Regions from separate parts of the Candidatus Methylospira mobilis genome, predicted to be linked through region 1. Evidence: predicted binding sites of a transcription regulator. Region 1 holds the regulator's gene; the other holds the start of a gene.

Region 1 (9,292 bases):
GCCAGCTGTTCGCGCAAGGCCTGCGGCTGGGTTTGATATTTGCGCGCCAGCCGGTGCAGCACGCCCAGTTTTTCGTCGAGCCAGCTCAAACGCGCGGGATCGGCGTCCAGTTTTTCCAGCAGCCGCGCCAGCGTATGGCCGACTTCCTTGACCGCAATCTGCGCCTCGTCGATCAGGCCGACCGTTTCTTCAAAACCGGCGGCCAGCTGCGCCAGTTCGCGCAAGGCCTGCCCTCCCCTGACCAGCAAAGCGCTGGCCGAGTGCGTGTCGTCGTCATACAGCGCGTCGAGCTGTTCCTGACCCACCATCAGAATTTTTTCAACGTTGGCCTGCAACGCATGTTCCGCCGAAAGTAGATCGTAATCCAGGCTTTCTATCTCATGCTGCTCCAGTTCTTCTATCTGATGGCGCAGCAGGGATACGCGCGCGCCGCTTTCCTGCAGCGCGCGCAGCAGCCGCTCCAGCTCGCGCTGCGCCGCCTGCCAGCGCTGATGCAGCGAGGCAAGCTGTTTCAGCAGAGATTGATTCCCGCAATATTCATCCAGCAGCCTCTGCTGTTCCTGAGCCTGCAACAGACGCAGATGCGCATGCTGTCCGTGGATTTCTATCAAATGCGTCGAAAGCGCCTGCAGGGACTGCAGAGTCACCGAACGGCCGTTGACAAACGCCCTCGAGCGCCCGTCCTGGCTTACACTACGGCGTATCAGACAGATTTCAGGGTTATCCGGATCCAGCAAATCGTTTTCATCCAGCCACATACGGGCGGGCAGAGCATCCAGCAACAGGCATTCGAGTTCGATCTCGGAGCGCGCCGCGCCGGTACGGATGAATCCGGCGTCGGCGCGCTCACCTGACGCCAGCGCCAGTGCGGTCAGCAGTATGGACTTGCCCGCGCCGGTCTCGCCGGTCAGAACGGTCAAGCCCTGTTCGAAATCCAGATCCAGCTTTTCCACGACCGCCAGATCGTTGATACGCAGATTACTCAACATGCCTAATTCCTGTTGCCGCCGCTCCAATTGAGCTTGGCGCGCAAAATTTCATAAAAATCGTAGTCGTTGGGGTGCAGGATACTGAAAGACAAATCGCGTGTAATGCGGATTTTATCCTGCAACTCTATGTCCGGTATTGAAATATTATCGCAGGCAATCTGAGCGCGAAATTGTTTACTTGGACGAAATGCAATATCAATGACGCTGTCATCCGAAACCACGATCGGACGATTGGTCAGGGTATGCGGGTTAATCGGCACCAGAACGATGGCTTTGAGCGTGGGATGAAGAATCGGGCCGCCTCCCGACAGCGCATAGGCCGTCGAACCGGTCGGCGTGGAAACGATCAGGCCATCGGAGCGCTGCGAATTCAGAAAAGCGCCGTTAATGGTGGTTTCGAGCTCTATCATGCTGGTAGCGCTCCAGCTGTGCACGATGACGTCGTTGACCGCGGTTTGCTGGTATACGGTTTCGCCGTCACGTATGACGCGTGCGCGCAACAAGTAGCGCTGCTCTGAAAAGTAATGCCCATTCAGCATTTCGTCGATCTTGGCTAGGGCATGTTCCGGCGTAATATCCACCAGAAACCCCAGACGCCCGAGATTAACGCCTATCAGCGGAATCCGGTATTCGGCCAGGGTGCGCGCGACGGTCAACAGCGAGCCGTCGCCGCCGACCACAATGGCCAAATCGCAACGCAACCCTATTTGCTCCATATCAATACCGGCGGCATCCGCTATGATATGCACGCAACCGCGCTCGACGACAACCTCGCACCCACGTTCACACAGGCGGTGATAAAGCGGCGGCAGTATTTCGGCAATACGGTCCGCATCCGGCTTTCCGATCAACGCGATCCGTTTATAGACAGCAGACATGGCAGCACACGATGATTGTTAAAACAAATAAAACAAAAAAGAGAGGCGCGGAAAACTTTCCATGCGCACCCGGTTCAGGAGGCTTATCTTATGAGCTTCTTGACACATTATCCAGCCATTGGTAGTTTTGGCACTCACCATTATGGAGCGCCAGTGCAATTCGAGGATGCCTGTGTCCAAATACCCCGAGATGTCTGATCGTGCGCAGCATCTGTTGAAAATTCTTGTCGAGCGCTATATAGATGATGGACAACCGGTCGGCTCGCGCGCGCTGTCGCGCGACGCAGGCCTGAACCTGAGTCCGGCCACCATACGCAACGTGATGGCCGATCTGGAGGAGTTGGGGTTAATCGCTTCGCCTCATACATCGGCGGGACGCATGCCCACGGTGAGCGGCTATCGCTTTTTTATCGACTCGCTGTTGACGGTACGCCCGTTGCAGGACGAAATCATCACACAATGCGAACGTGGTTTGTTCGAGCATAGCGGAGACCCGGAAGAAATGCTGGAATCGACCTCGCGCATGCTGGCCGATATCACGCGCATGGCGGGGCTGGTCTCCATACCGCGGCGCGATAAGACCATATTCCGCATGATCGAATTCATCCCGTTATCGGAAAACCGGCTGCTGGTCATCCTGGTCACCAATGACCAGGAAGTGCAAAACAAGGTGATCTACCCTTCGCGCCGTTTCAGCGCATCGGAGCTGACTACGGTACAGAACTATCTGAACCAGAATTACTCGGGTCAGGCGCTGGCCGACGTGCGCCAGCAGGTCATGGGAGAAGCGCAGGAAGCGCGCGAGCGCATGACGCAGGAGCTGGCGCAGGGAGCGGAAATCGCAGATCTCGCCTTCAAGGGACAAAAGAGAAAAAAACGCCATCCGTTCGTGATGAGCGGCGAAACCAACCTGATGGATTTCGACGAACTGGCGTCCATGGACCATATGCGCGCGCTGCTGTCGGCGTTTCAGCAGAAGGAAGACATGGTGCATCTGCTCGACCGCTGCCTCGAAACGCATGGCGTAAAAATTTTTATCGGCGAAGAATCGGGTTATCGTCCACTGCAACAGTGCAGCCTGGTTACAGCCCCTTATATAGTCGACGAACATACCGTAGGGCTGCTCGGCGTCATCGGTCCGACGCGCATGGACTACGAACGCGTGATACCGCTGGTGGACCTGACGTCAAAATTATTGGGAAACGCCTTGAATCGGCGAAATATGGCCCCCATTTAAAATCTGATAAATATCGCATGCCTGAAGCATATCCGGTCTTTTCCCCGCAACAGTGACGCTTTGCGGCGGGTTAAGGATAGGATTGAGTGTTTGCGGGCGCATACATTTAATTTAATTGGGAGCAATAAAACCATGAGTGAAGAGCAGACAACTCAGGCGCTGGATGTTGTGAACAGCGTCGATCCGGCAAGTGACGCGCTGCAAAACGACGATGCAGGCGGGAACAGCGGCAACGCCGACGAGTCGCCGGAAGCACTGGCTGAAAAACTGGCGGCCGCTCAACACGCGGCGGCTGAAAACTGGGACAAGCTGTTGCGCGTCCAGGCGGAAATGGACAATTTGCGCAGACGCACCGAAAAAGATCTGCAAAACGCGCATAAATACGCACTGGAAAAATTTGCGCGCGAATTGCTCGCCGTCGTCGACAGCCTGGAACTCGGCATACAGGCCGCAACGGGCGACTCGCCGGAAGTAGCCAAACTGCGCGAGGGCAGCGACCTGACCCTGAAACAGCTGCTGGGCGCGCTGGAAAAATTCGGCGTGGCGCAAATTGATCCGCATGGTCAGAAATTCAACCCCGAGCTGCATCAAGCCATGGCTGTGGAACCCAGCGCCGAAGCCGAACCCAATACCGTCGTCAAGGTATTTCAGAAGGGCTATCAGCTTAACGACCGCTTGTTGCGTCCCGCCATGGTGGTGATTGCGCAACAGGCATAAACCGCCACTTGAAAACTGCAAGCACCGCCCGCATTTAGGCAAACAACGGCTTAAAAAGCCAAATCAAACCAAAAAGAACTTACAAACGCCGGAGATCGTAATGGCTAGAATTATCGGTATTGACCTGGGAACCACCAACTCGTGTGTTGCCATCCTGGAAGGCGGCAAGTCGCGCGTCATCGAAAACAGCGAAGGGGCACGCACAACGCCGTCCACTATCGCCTTCACCAGCGACAACGAAGTATTGGTCGGACAGTCGGCCAAACGGCAGGCGGTAACCAACCCGAAAAACACCTTGTTCGCGGTTAAACGTCTGATCGGACGCCGTTTCAAGGACGACGTGGTCCAAAAAGACATCAAAATGGTGCCTTACAAGATTGCCGAAGCCGATAACGGCGACGCATGGATCGATGTAAGCGGAAAAAAAATGGCGCCGCCGGAAGTATCCGCACGCGTGCTGATGAAATTGAAAAAAGACGCCGAGGCATTCCTGGGCGAAGAAGTCACCGAAGCCGTCATCACCGTGCCGGCCTATTTCAATGACTCGCAGCGTCAAGCTACCAAGGATGCCGGCCGCATTGCAGGTCTGGATGTCAAGCGCATCATCAACGAACCAACCGCTGCCGCGCTGGCTTACGGCATGGACAAAAAACGCGGCGATCAGAAAATCGCCGTATACGACCTGGGCGGCGGCACCTTCGACGTTTCCATTATCGAAATCGCCGAAGTCGACGGCGAACACCAGTTCGAAGTGCTTTCCACCAACGGCGATACCTTCCTCGGCGGTGAAGACTTCGACCTGCGCATCATCGATTTTCTGGCAGACGAATTCAAGAAAGAACAGGGCATCGACCTGCACAATGATTCCCTGGCGCTGCAGCGTCTGAAGGAATCGGCGGAAAAGGCGAAAATCGAGCTGTCTTCCAGTCAGCAGACCGATATCAATCTGCCCTACATTACCGCCGACGCGACCGGTCCCAAGCATTTGAATATCAAGCTGACGCGTTCCAAGCTGGAATCTCTGGTCGACGATCTGATCGAACGCACCAAGGGCCCTTGCCTGACCGCGCTCAAGGACGCAGGATTGAAACCGTCCGAAATTCAGGAAGTCATCCTGGTCGGCGGTCAGACCCGTATGCCGAAAGTACAGGACTTCGTAAAGAACATTTTCGGCAAGGAAGCGCGCAAGGACGTAAACCCTGACGAAGCGGTTGCGCTGGGCGCGGCCATACAGGCAGGCGTGCTCGGCGGTCAGGTCAAGGATGTGTTGCTGCTCGACGTAACCCCGCTGTCTTTAGGGATAGAAACCCTGGGGGGCGTCATGACCAAGCTGATCGAAAAGAATACGACGATTCCTACCAAAACCAGCCAGGTATTCTCGACGGCTGAAGACAATCAATCCGCAGTGACCGTTCACGTCGTTCAGGGCGAACGCGAAATGGCGAGAGACAACAAATCGCTGGGACGTTTCGACCTGGCCGACCTGCCACTGGCCCCGAGAGGGATGCCGCAAATCGAAGTCACCTTCGATATCGACGCCAACGGCATCCTGAACGTATCCGCCAAGGACAAGGCAACCGGCAAACAGCAGTCGATCATCATCAAGGCGTCCAGCGGTTTGTCCGATGAAGAGGTCAAGCGCATGATTCAGGAAGCCGAACTGCATGCCGAGGAAGACCGCAAACTCCACGAGTTGATCAACGCCAGAAACCATGCAGACGGCCTGATACACTCCGCGCAGAAAACCGTTCACGACTTGGGCGACAAGGTCAGCGCCGAGGAAAAATCGAACATCGACAGCGCGGTTGACGCATTGAAAACCGCCATTTCCAGCGAAGACAAGGCCGATATCGACAGCAAAGCGGAAGCATTGTCGGAAGCCGCGGCGAAACTGGCCGAACGCCTTTATACGCAAAAAGCCGAAGGCGCTTCCGGCGCGGCACATGAGGGCGGAGAATCTTCCGGCTCCGAAAAACCGGCGGATGACGTGGTTGATGCCGAGTTCGAAGAAGTAAAAGATAAAAAATAAGGTTAGCGAAGCTAAGCGTGTAGAGCGGATTTGGAGGCGAGATGACGCAACAAAGCGTATCGCCTCCGGATCAGCCCATACATAACATGGCCTTACAGCCCTCATTCACTCCGGAAAGCCGCAGACGCAAGCCTGTGGCTGATTTTTTATTATGGCCAAAGAAGATTATTACGAATTACTGGATGTGCCTCGCAATGCGAGCGACAGTGACATAAAAAAAAGTTTTCGTCGCCTGGCGATGAAATACCACCCGGATCGCAACACCGACAATCCAGACGCCGAAGAGAACTTCAAAAAGGTCAAGGAAGCCTATGAGATTCTTTCCGACCCGAAAAAACGTTCCGCGTACGATCAGTTCGGACATGCCGGCGTAGACCCCAGCATGGGGGGTCATGGCGCGGAAGGTTTCAGCGATATATTCAGCGATGTGTTCGGAGATATTTTTGGCGGCGGCGCTCGCGGAGGCCGCAGAAGCGGTGGCGGCAGTCGAGCGCAACGCGGATCGGATCTCCGCTATAACCTCGAACTAAGCCTTGAGGATGCGGTTTCCGGCACCGAAGTAAAAATACGTGTTCCCACCCTGGTTGCCTGCGGCGTGTGCGGGGGCACCGGGGCCAAAAAAGGCAGTGCGCCGGTAACCTGCACGACCTGTCACGGACAGGGCGCAGTCCGCATGCAGCAAGGTTTTTTTGCGGTACAGCAAACCTGCCCAACCTGCCGCGGCACAGGTCAGCAAATCAAGGATCCTTGCGGAGCCTGTTACGGCCAGGGGCGCACCCAGGAAACCAAAACGCTTTCGGTCAAGATACCGCCGGGGGTGGATATCGGAGACCGTGTTCGTCTTGCCGGCGAAGGAGAAGCCGGCGAAGCGGGCGGACCACCAGGCGATCTGTACGTGCAAATCAGCGTAAAAGATCATGCCATTTTCACACGAGACGGCGCCAACCTGTACTGTGAAGTCCCGATCGGCTTCCCGACCGCCTGCCTGGGTGGCGAACTGGAAGTACCGACACTAGAAGGCAAGGGTACGTTGAAAATTCCTCCTGAAACGCAAACCGGAAGAATGTTTCGCATACGCGGCAAGGGCGTAAAACCGGTACGCGGAGGTGATCGCGGCGATTTAATGTGCCGTGTCCGCGTCGAAACGCCGGTACATCTGACCAAGGAACAACTGGAGCTGATACGCAAACTGGAAGAGTCGTTAACCGGCGGCGGCAGCACCCACAGCCCCCAGACGCACGGCTGGCTGGACGTAGCGAAACAGTTTTTTGACCGTTTAGGGCTGTAAACGATGAAAATAGGCGTTATCGGCGTAGCTGGCCGCATGGGTCTGGAACTTATCAAGGCCTGCGTGGTCGAACCCAAAGCAGAACTGTGCGCAGCCGTTACCCGCAGCGGCTGCGCCACAGCCGGGCGCGATGCCGGATACCTGGCCGGATTACCTCCGTTGCAACTAGCGGTTAACGACCGTTTGAACGATGTGATAAGCAATATCGACGTTCTTATCGACTTTACACGGCCCGATGCTTCGCTGGAAACGCTGGCAACTTGCCTCGTTCACGGCAAAGCGCTGGTAATAGGCACGACCGGGTTTACCCCTGAACAAAAGGAACAAATCCGCGCGGCTTCGAACGGGATTCCGATTGTTTTGGCGCCCAACATGAGCGTCGGTGTCAACCTGGCTTTCAAGCTGCTCGAAACTGCCGCCAAAGTCATGGGCGAATACAGCGATATTGAAATTGTTGAAGCGCATCACCGGCACAAAGTGGATGCGCCGTCGGGAACCGCATTACGCATGGGCGAAGTGGTAGCCGAAGCGCTTGGCCGCGATCTTGCCGAATGCGCAATTTACGGACGCGAAGGCCACACCGGAGAGCGGGGTCGTAAAACCATCGGATTTTCCACGATACGCGCCGGTGACATCATCGGCGAACATACCGTCATGTTTGCCGATATCGGGGAACGCATAGAAATCACCCATAAGGCATCCAGCCGCATGACTTTCGCCAAGGGGGCTGTACGCGCGGCATTATGGCTGGGACAGCAGAAAGCGGGGCTCTACGACATGCAGGACGTGCTGCAATTGCGTTAGCGCCCTACCCTATCGAGCAATACACCCATCGCAAGCAGCCTCATGCAAAAAATCACCCTGACGCAGCCGGATGACTGGCACCTGCACTTACGCGCAGGCGCTGCCTTAAAAGACGTGGTCAATTTCAGCGCGGCGCAGTTCCGTCGCGCTGTGGTGATGCCGAACCTGAAACCGCCCGTAACCACTGTACGACAGGCATTGGCCTACCATGCCGAAATAAAAGACGCGCTGCAAAATCCGCAGGATTTCGAACCGCTGATGGCTTTGTATTTGACCGAAAGCACGCACCGGGATGAAATCAAACGTGCCGCCGAACACCCCTGCATACACGGTTTCAAGCTTTATCCGGCGGGGGCAACGACCAATTCGGAAGCCGGTATCGGCAGCCTGCAGAACATCTACCCTTTGCTGGAAATCATGGAGCGGCATGATGTTCCATTGATGATACACGGCGAAGCGACCGATCCGCATATAGACATCTTCGACCGGGAGCTGGCTTTTATAGAAAACAGCCTGTTTGAGATCATCGAGCGTTTTCCAGGTTTACGCATCGTGCTGGAACACATTACCACGCGTCATGCCGCCGAGTTCATCAGGCAGGCGCCGGCGCAGATAGCCGCAACCATCACTGCCCATCATTTACTCTATAACAGGAATGCGCTGTTCCAGGGCGGCTTAAAACCGCATTTTTATTGTCTGCCGGTACTGAAACGCGAAGAACACCGTTTGGCGCTGCTTGACGCCGCCGCCAGCGGCGAACGCAAATTTTTTCTCGGCACCGACAGCGCGCCTCACCCGCGGCACGGCAAGGAAAACGCGTGCGCCTGCGCCGGCTGCTTTACCGCGCATGCGGCAATCGAACTCTATGCAACGGCATTCGCGAGCGTCAACAAACTGGATAAACTGGAGCAGTTCGCCAGTTTCAATGGACCCGATTTTTATGGCATGCCGCGCAACAGCAGTCAAGTGACGCTACAAAAAACGGAGTGGGAGGTTCCCGCCGGCTATACATTCGGAAACGATACATTGATACCGCTGGAAGCAGGCCGCGTTCTTACCTGGAAATTCGATAAAACCCCACAAAACAGCCAATGAAAAACCACATGCTTCCGGCATTATCAAGCAAAACAACCGCCTTGGTTTAAAACACACGCGTTCAGCCATTCAAAACCCCATATTGATAGGCCAGACACGTCATTTCCGCCGTCGTTCTGACGTTCAGCTTGCTCTTGATCTGTGTAGCGTAATTGGCGACGGTTTTATAACCCAGACACAGTTCTTCGGCAATTTCACGCGTAGTACGGCCGTTTACCAGTAAACGGAATATATCGAATTCGCGTGCCGACAACG
Region 2 (9,292 bases), 1.0 Mb from region 1:
AAGTAGAGCACAACAAAAAGCCCCGACCGGTTTCCCGGTCGGGGCCTCAGACGCAAAGAAACTCTGCGATTACATCATGCCGTCCATTCCGCCCATTCCGCCCATGCCGCCACCCGGCATTGGCGCTTCTTCCTTGGGCTCTTCAGCGATCATCGCCTCGGTGGTGATCATCAATCCGGAAACGGAAGCCGCATTCTGCAATGCGGTACGCGTAACCTTGGCGGGATCAAGAATACCCATGGCGACCATGTCGCCGTATTCGCCGGTAGCGGCATTGTAACCGAAGTTACCGGTGCCTTCCGCTACCTTGTTCAGCACCACGGAAGCCTCATCGCCTGCGTTGGATACGATCTGGCGCAACGGTTCTTCCATCGCGCGACGCGCAATGCCGATGCCCGCATCCTGATCGTGGTTGATGCCTTTCAGATCCTTGATCTTCTGCAGCGCACGGATCAGCGCAACGCCGCCGCCCGGTACGATGCCTTCCTCTACCGCGGCGCGTGTCGCATGCAGCGCGTCTTCGACGCGTGCCTTCTTTTCCTTCATTTCGACTTCGGTTGCAGCACCGACTTTGATGACGGCAACGCCGCCAGCCAGTTTGGCCAGACGTTCCTGCAACTTCTCCTTGTCGTAATCGGAAGTAGTGTCTTCCATCTGCTTGCGGATCTGAGCAACGCGACCCTGAATCTTGTCGCTGCTGCCGGCGCCGTCAATGATAGTGGTATTTTCCTTGCTCACCTGTACTTTCTTCGCGGTGCCGAGATCGGTCAGCGTCGCCTTTTCCAGACTCAGACCGATGTCTTCGGAAATCACGGTGCCGCCGGTCAGGATGGCGATATCTTCCAGCATTGCCTTGCGGCGGTCGCCAAAGCCTGGAGCCTTGACGGCAGCAACTTTGACAATACCGCGCATGGTGTTTACTACCAGGGTAGCCAGGGCTTCGCCCTCGACATCTTCAGCAATAATCAGCAGCGAACGGCCGGCTTTGGCCACGCCTTCCAGTATCGGCAGCATTTCACGGATATTGGAAATCTTCTTCTCGTACAGCAGGATGAAGGGGCTGTCCAGCTCTGCGCTCATGCTCTGCTGGTTGTTGATGAAGTAAGGCGACAGGTAGCCGCGGTCGAACTGCATGCCTTCAACGATATCCAGCTGGTTTTCCAGACCCGAACCGTCTTCCACCGTAATGACGCCTTCCTTGCCTACCTTGTCCATCGCCTCGGCAATGATGCCGCCGATGCTCTCATCGGAATTGGCTGAAATCGAACCTACCTGGGCGATGGCATTGTTGTCGGCGCAGGGAACGGACATCTGGTGTATCGCTTCAACCGCTGCATGAACAGCCTTGTCGATACCGCGCTTCAGATCCATCGGATTCATGCCCGCAGCAACCGCCTTCAACCCTTCGTTCAAAATAGCCTGAGCCAGAACCGTAGCGGTGGTGGTGCCGTCGCCGGCTACGTCGGAGGTCTGGGAAGCGACTTCCTTAACCATCTGCGCGCCCATATTTTCGAACTTGTCTTTCAGTTCGACTTCCTTCGCGACTGAAACGCCGTCCTTGGTAACGGTCGGTGCGCCGAAGCTTTTTTCCAGGACGACATTGCGCCCTTTAGGACCCAGCGTCACTTTTACCGCGTGAGCCAGAATATTTACGCCACGCACCATGCGCGAACGCGCGTCATCACCAAATTTAACTTCTTTAGCTGCCATGTTTATACCTTCAAATAACTATAAGTTTAAATAACTTGCGGTTATGCCAATCAGGCTTCGATAATGCCCATGACATCTTCTTCACGCATGACCACAATTTCATCGCCGTCGATCTTGACTTCGGTACCGGCATATTTGCCGAACAGAATCTTGTCTCCGACCTTAACCTGCAACGGGCGAACTTCGCCATTATCCGACGTTTTTCCCTGACCAACAGCCAACACTTCTCCGCGCATGGGTTTTTCGGCAGCTGAATCAGGAATTACGATACCTCCTGCTGTGGTACGCTCTTCTTCAAGGCGTTTAACAATGATGCGATCATGTAATGGACGAATTTTCATTTTTTTCCTCATAAATGTTGATTAAAACACTATGCTGCCGGCAGCGCCGTTAGCACTCAATCAAGGCGAGTGCTAATAATAGCCATCCCGCGCGCCTTGTCAAGGCTTGGTTCACATTGATTTACTATATTCACACAACACCATCCAATAGGATCAAGGCGTCGTACTCCTGTTTTGCGAGCAAACAAGTTAAATCCATGCCACCCTTCGCGCCTGCAAGGCATCACACCGCCCTTTTATGGAGGCTCCCAACCAACAATTCAAGCGGCAAGGATGTAAAACTTTATATTCTGGTAACTGTTGCTACCCAGCGCCCTCATGAAGTAGAAAAAACGGTGTGAGCCGGAGGGGAGTCCGTCAGCGGCCTGATCTGGCGTAGCCGAAGGGACAGACGACGCAGGGTGTAGTTGCTAGATAGGCACACTCCAGCGTGTCCCGGCAGGTTTACCCTGCTCCGAGGCTGCCCCGGTCATGAATTATTTCCAGCCGTTACAGAATAGTTACATATTCTGTGGCTTTCCTTCTTCAGCATAGCGGGAGAAGAACGGTAGAATGGCGCCTGCACACTACAAATCAGACAGAGGAACTCTACAGATGAGCGTTACCATCTACCACAACCCGCGCTGCAGCAAATCCCGCGCCGCGCTGCAGCTTCTCAAGGAAAACGGCATAGAATGCGAAGTGGTCGAATACCTGAAATCGCCGCCGTCAGCCGAAAGACTGGACGCCATTATCCGATTACTCGGCATGGAACCCCGCGCGTTGATGCGCAAAAACGAAGCCCCCTACAAGACTGAAAATCTGGCTGATCAAAGCCTGAGCCGTGAACAACTGATTGCAGCCATGATAAAAAACCCGGTGCTGATAGAAAGGCCGATAGTATTCACAGAAACGGGCGCAACCCTGGGGCGACCGCCGGAAAACGTGCTTCAAACGCCGGGGCTGCACGATTAATCCTTGACCGGGCGCTTCTCCAGCTTGCGTTGCAGCGTGCGGCGGTGCATGTTGAGCGCGCGCGCCGCTGCAGAAATATTGCCGTCGTGCTCGGCAAGAATTTTCTGCAGATGCTCCCACTCCAGACGTTTGACCGATAAAGGCCTGTCCTTGATCTCCACCGTGGGATCGCCGCCATCCTTATGCAGTGCGGCCAATATTTCATCGGCATCGGCCGGTTTGGTCAAATAATGAATAGCGCCCAGTTTGATGGCCTCGACTGCCGTCGCCACGCTGGCGTAACCGGTCAGGATCACCACGCGGGTATTGTCGTCCAAATCGACCAGATACTTTGCCATGGCCAGACCTGAATCCTGACCGATACGCAAATCGATTACCGCATATTCGGGTTCCACCTGGCGCGCAATCTCCATCGCCTGCTGCAAATTGTGGGCGACATAGACATCGAAGTTGCGCTTTTGCAGCGCCTCTTCCAGAACCATACAAAAAGTTTCGTCATCGTCGACCAGCAATAAGCGCGGATTTTCAGTAATATAGGCAATCGTACTCATAGTCCCGCCTCCCTTAAGGTTACAGGCAGGCTGATGCGCGTCAGCGTACCCTGGCATTCGCTACGTAGCGCCATGGAAATCGTCCCGCCCATGCGTTCAATCGTGGTAAAAGCCAGAAAAAGCCCTACCCCCAAACCATTTTCCTTGCTTGAAACAGGTTCCTTGCCCAGTTGTTCGGATACGCTTGGGGCAATACCGGGACCGTCGTCGACGATCTCAAGAACAAGGCGATCCTTGGTCCACCGCGCACGCAGTTCGATAAAGTGCGGAGACACATCTGCGGAATTATTGAGGATATTGACCAAAGCATGGGTAAGCGTCAGTTCGGCCAGAATCGAAGGCGATGGCTCGAACCCCTGTTTGTTGACAGCCAAAACCCCTTCCGGCCGCTGCTGCCGCCAATTGGAAATCACCTCATCCAGATAAGCGGAAACCGGCATCGGATGCCCGGACTCGGCCCTGATTTCTCCGGCGGAAGCCGACAGTACCGACAGCGCTTGCTTGCATCTGCTCACCTGTTCGCGCAGTATTTTCATTTTTTTGCACAAGTCGGCATCGGTTTCTCCGTACTCCTTGATCAACTCATGAACGATGATCGCCATGGTTCCCAGCGGTGTCCCCATTTCATGGGCGGCGCCTGCCGCAAGAGTCCCCAGCGCGACTACACGCTCGTTGCGCAACGTGTGCTCGCGTATTTCCGCCAGTTTCCGTTCGCGCTGGCGTAACGTGTCGGCAATACCAACTACAAAATATGCCACCAGCACCGCACTGAACACGAAACCGAACCACATGCCGAAAACATGAAGCTGCAGATCGTGGTGATCCATGAGCTGATGCAGTTCCGGCGGCGTATTAGGCCCCAGGGTTATAGGCAGAATCGCGGGTAGCGGTTTATAAAAGGTCATCAGCAGGGTGTAGCACGCCGATGTAAACAGCACCATATACCAGGTATAAATTCTGGGAAGTATGGTTGAGGTGAGAATCAGCGGCAGCAGAAAGAACCACGCCAAGGGGTTACTTGCGCCTCCGGTGAAATACAGCACGGCGGTAATAGTCAGCACATCGCAGCACAACTGAAAAAACAGCTCGCCATCGACTACAATGCGTTCTTCCTCCAGCCGCACCCAAGTGTACCAGTTAAACCCCAATTGCGCAGTAATTACGGCGGTCAGCGCAGCCTGGTACAAAGGCAACTCCAGACCGTAAACGCTGATGATGACCGCCAGCGCCTCCACGCAAATCATCAGGTTGCGCAACACGAACAACCACTTCAGATTTTTTCGCGCGGAAATATCCGAAGCATCAAGTAGCGGGAAACTGATTACCGAGTCGTCTGTCATGGCATAATCTTACCAGACGCGCGGCAACTGCCAGTGTGACAAATTGTCACCATGTACCAACTCATTGATCAAAACATTCAATTGTAATATCCGCTTGATATTGTGAAAGGCCAATGATCAGGCTTGCGCCACGCATATCGTGGCCCGAACCCCATAAAACAGCATCCAGGGTACCTATTACGATCATGAACGACAAGACCAGAGAACCTACCGGAAAAGAATTGATACATATAGGCGCTGCCGAGCAGGTGCCAACCGAATATTTCGACATGGATATGCTGGATACTATCCCCAAGGATATCGGCTGGATGCTGCTGATACTCGGGATAATAGGGATAGCCGTTCCCGGTATGGTCGATATACCGCTCGTTATTGCCGGAAGTATTATCATTTGGCCATCGACCTATCGCATCTTTCAGCGCATGGCTAGAACCAAAAGACAGGCGCACCTGCTGGATGCGCCTGTCCGCTTCCTCTCACGCTTTCACGCAGACCTTGAAAAACGCAACCCCGGCGGACCGCAACCAGTTCGCTCCCTGACCGGCGATAATCAATGAATACACGCCATTTAACAAGACCGGAATACTGTCGAGGAGTACAATAAACCCCGCATTAATCATCAACAAAAGGTCCCCTGGTTATGAATATACGATTATTGGCTTTTCTATTATTGACGGTTCTTGGTGCCAGCGCCTGTGTGTCGGCGCAAAAATACAAGGAAGAAGAGGCGCTGAACCAGGAGCTGCAAAGCGAACTGGCCGCCAATCAGGTACAAATCAAAGAACTCAATGATGAGCTGACCGTATCCATGGTCAATGAACTGCTTTTCCCTTCAGGTAGCGCCGACCTTAACCGTAGCGGCAAAACAGTTCTCGACAAAATTATGCCTACTTTAAAAAGCGTAACAGATAAACATATAGAAGTCCGGGGCTATACTGACAACGTACCGATTGGCGGTTCGTTAAAGCGTCGATATAAATCGAATTGGGAACTATCCACCGCGCGCGCGACATCCGTGCTGGAATTCCTGCAAAAAGGCGGCGTAGCGCCCACCCTGTTGTCGGCCCGCGGATTTGGCGAATATCAACCGATCGCTCCCAACGACAGCAACGAGAATCGCGCAAAAAACCGCCGCACCGATATCGTGATAATCGGGAAAGACCGATAAGCACTCACGCGCTCATGCCGCGAAAGCCCTTTTTCTAAATCCGGCAGTGATTAATGCGCATGGTCATCATCATGACCATGCGCAAGCATATTGCAATACAGGGTTGCCGATCCACACTCTTCAAACTCAACCTGTAACGTTGCATGCTGAATATTGTATTTATCTGACAAGTACTGATTGATTGCCTTCCTGATCGAAGCGCCTTGCGAGAGATTAAGATCCGCATCTACCGTGACATGAGCCGTCAGCACGCGCAAACTGCGGGTAATACTCCAGATATGCAGGTCATGCACGTCGGAAACGCCTTCAATGCGCTTCATATCATCCAGAACTCCGGCCACCAATATATCGGCAGGTGTTTTTTCCAGCAGAATATCGACTGATTCCTGCAGTATGCCCCATGCGCTCCAGAAAATAAGCAGCGCAATTAAAATACTCGCAGCCAGATCCAGCCATAACAAACCGGTCAGCCAGATACCGATACCGACTGCAATTGCTGCGACGCTGGCGACGACATCGCCCATCAAATGAAGAAAGACGCTGTGCAGATTCAAGTCGGACTTTCGTCCCCGGCTCAACAACCAGGCGGTAAAGGCATTGACCAGCAATGCAGCCGAACCAACGCCGACCAATACGTCGGGCATAATGGCTTCCTGCGAGCCGAAGCGGCTATAAGCCTGATAAATGATACCGCCGGCAATTAATACCAATGTCGTGGCATTAAACAGCGCTATCAGGATACCCACGCGATGATATCCAAAAGTGCCGGCAGCATGAGCCGGACGCCGCGCGATATTGACTGCATACCAGCCCAGGAGCAGTGCAATGACATCGGTCAAATTATGCGCGGCATCGGTAAGCAAAGCCAGACTGTTGGATAGCAACCCGGCTATGACTTCGACAACTATCAGAACCAGCGTAATAATGGCAGAAACGCCAAGACGCCACCCTGCGCCCTGGTTCTCTGCGTGGTGATCGTGAGTATGCCCCATGAATAATGTCGACCCCGGCAATGTAAAGCTGAATCATCCCACTTCAAGAGCATAAAATAAAGCACCAAAAACGAAAACCCCGCTCCGCGATAACGGAAAGGGGCCTTGTTGTCCAGCTGTGATGTCAGCTGCCTGTAGATTAGGAGCCTGGCAGTTCCCTACTTTCGCATGGAGGTCCACACTATCATCGGCGCTAAGCGGTTTCACTTCCGAGGTCGGGATGGGATCGGGTGGTTCCCGCTCGCTCTGGCCACCAGGCAAAACTGGTTGCTTGTTGCAAGCGGCTTTGATTGTTTTTATCAAAGCCTTTCAAACTGTCGGATGTACTCTGTTTTTTCGGTCCACCGTACGTTTTTTTTATTCTCGTACGCCGCTCCACTGTGTTGTGACACACGCCCAACCGATTGGGTGTTATATGGTCAAGCCTCTCGGGCAATTAGTACTGGTCAGCTTCACGCATTACTGCGCTTCCACACCCAGCCTATCAACCTGGTAGTCTTCCAGGGCCCTTCAGGGGACTCAAGTCCCAGGGAGATCTCATCTTGGGAGGGGCTTCCCGCTTAGATGCTTTCAGCGGTTATCCTGTCCGAACATAGCTACCCGGCAATGCCATTGGCATGACAACCGGAACACCAGCGGTTCGTTCACTCCGGTCCTCTCGTACTAGGAGCAACTTCCCTCAAATCTCCAACGCCCACGGCAGATAGGGACCGAACTGTCTCACGACGTTCTAAACCCAGCTCGCGTACCACTTTAAATGGCGAACAGCCATACCCTTGGGACCGACTACAGCCCCAGGATGTGATGAGCCGACATCGAGGTGCCAAACACCGCCGTCGATATGAACTCTTGGGCGGTATCAGCCTGTTATCCCCGGAGTACCTTTTATCCGTTGAGCGATGGCCCTTCCATTCAGAACCACCGGATCACTAAGACCTACTTTCGTACCTGCTCGACGTGTGTGTCTCGCAGTCAAGCGCGCTTTTGCCTTTACACTCTTTGCGTGATTTCCGACCACGCTGAGCGCACCTTCGTGCTCCTCCGTTACTCTTTGGGAGGAGACCGCCCCAGTCAAACTACCCACCATACACGGTCCCCGATCCGGATCACGGATCTAGGTTAGAACTCCAAATAGACCAGGGTGGTATTTCAAGGTTGGCTCCACTCGAACTGGCGTCCAAGTTTCATTGCCTCCCACCTATCCTACACAAGTCGATTCAAAGTCCAGTGTAAAGCTATAGTAAAGGTTCACGGGGTCTTTCCGTCTAGCCGCGGGTACACTGCATCTTCACAGCCAATTCAATTTCACTGAGTCTCGGGTGGAGACAGTGTGGCCATCGTTACGCCATTCGTGCAGGTCGGAACTTACCCGACAAGGAATTTCGCTACCTTAGGACCGTTATAGTTACGGCCGCCGTTTACCGGGGCTTCGATCAAGAGCTTCACTTGCGTTGACCCCATCAATTAACCTTCCGGCACCGGGCAGGCGTCACACCCTATACGTCCACTTTCGTGTTTGCAGAGTGCTGTGTTTTTAATAAACAGTCGCAGCCACCATTTTATTGCAACCCGCTTCAGCTCCATCCGCAGGGACTTCACTTACCACGGGCATACCTTCTCCCGAAGTTACGGTATCATTTTGCCTAGTTCCTTCACCCGAGTTCTCTCAAGCGCCTTGGGATTTTCACCCTGCCCACCTGTGTCGGTTTATGGTACGGCCACTCATTACCTGATGCTTAGAGGCTTTTCTTGGAAGCTGGGCATTAGTTGCTTCGTCTGCAAGCAGACTCGTTATCACACCTCAGGATTGTGCTCCCGGATTTGCCTGAGAACACTCCCTACATGCTTGAACCGGAACTACCAATCTCCGGCCAACCTAGCCTTCTCCGTCACCCCATCGCAGTAATGACCGGTACAGGAATATTAACCTGTTTTCCATCGACTACGCCTTTCGGCCTCGCCTTAGGTGCCGACTTACCCTACGCCGATTAACGTTGCGTAGGAATCCTTGGGCTTTCGGCGAACGGGTTTTTCACCCGTTTTATCGTTACTTATGTCAGCATTCGCACTTCCGATACCTCCAGCCAACTTTACAATTGACCTTCACAGGCTTACGGAACGCTCCTCTACCACTTGCCTTGCGGCAAATCCGCAGCTTCGGTACATGGCTTGAGCCCCGTTGAATCTTCCGCGCAGGCCGACTCGACCAGTGAGCTATTACGCTTTCTTTAAAGGA

What was found. The regulator HrcA, encoded in region 1, represses chaperone genes, less so after heat shock. The targets are predictions, from matches to a motif close to TNTTAGCACTCNNNNNNNNNGAGTGCTAANA.
Region 2: the regulator HrcA is predicted to act here: its motif matches at 2,099-2,129, upstream of groES (co-chaperone GroES).

Annotation. Positions count from the first base shown of each region.
Region 1 covers NZ_CP044205.1:1,869,033-1,878,324, reverse strand. Annotated here, with positions in the region: gene recN (DNA repair protein RecN) at 1-989, opposite strand, end outside; gene F6R98_RS08275 (NAD(+) kinase) at 992-1,867, opposite strand; gene hrcA (heat-inducible transcriptional repressor HrcA) at 2,040-3,104, shown strand; gene grpE (nucleotide exchange factor GrpE) at 3,237-3,821, shown strand; gene dnaK (molecular chaperone DnaK) at 3,922-5,850, shown strand; gene dnaJ (molecular chaperone DnaJ) at 6,002-7,138, shown strand; gene dapB (4-hydroxy-tetrahydrodipicolinate reductase) at 7,142-7,942, shown strand; gene pyrC (dihydroorotase) at 7,985-9,037, shown strand; gene F6R98_RS08240 (response regulator transcription factor) at 9,099-9,292, opposite strand, start outside.
Region 2 covers NZ_CP044205.1:2,901,661-2,910,952, forward strand. Annotated here, with positions in the region: gene groL (chaperonin GroEL) at 70-1,710, opposite strand; gene groES (co-chaperone GroES) at 1,761-2,051, opposite strand; gene arsC (arsenate reductase (glutaredoxin)) at 2,646-3,005, shown strand; gene F6R98_RS13200 (response regulator transcription factor) at 3,002-3,556, opposite strand; gene F6R98_RS13205 (ATP-binding protein) at 3,553-4,896, opposite strand; gene F6R98_RS13210 (hypothetical protein) at 5,082-5,453, shown strand; gene F6R98_RS13215 (OmpA/MotB family protein) at 5,537-6,064, shown strand; gene F6R98_RS13220 (cation diffusion facilitator family transporter) at 6,115-7,056, opposite strand; rRNA gene rrf (5S ribosomal RNA) at 7,202-7,314, opposite strand; rRNA gene F6R98_RS13230 (23S ribosomal RNA) at 7,472-9,292, opposite strand, start outside.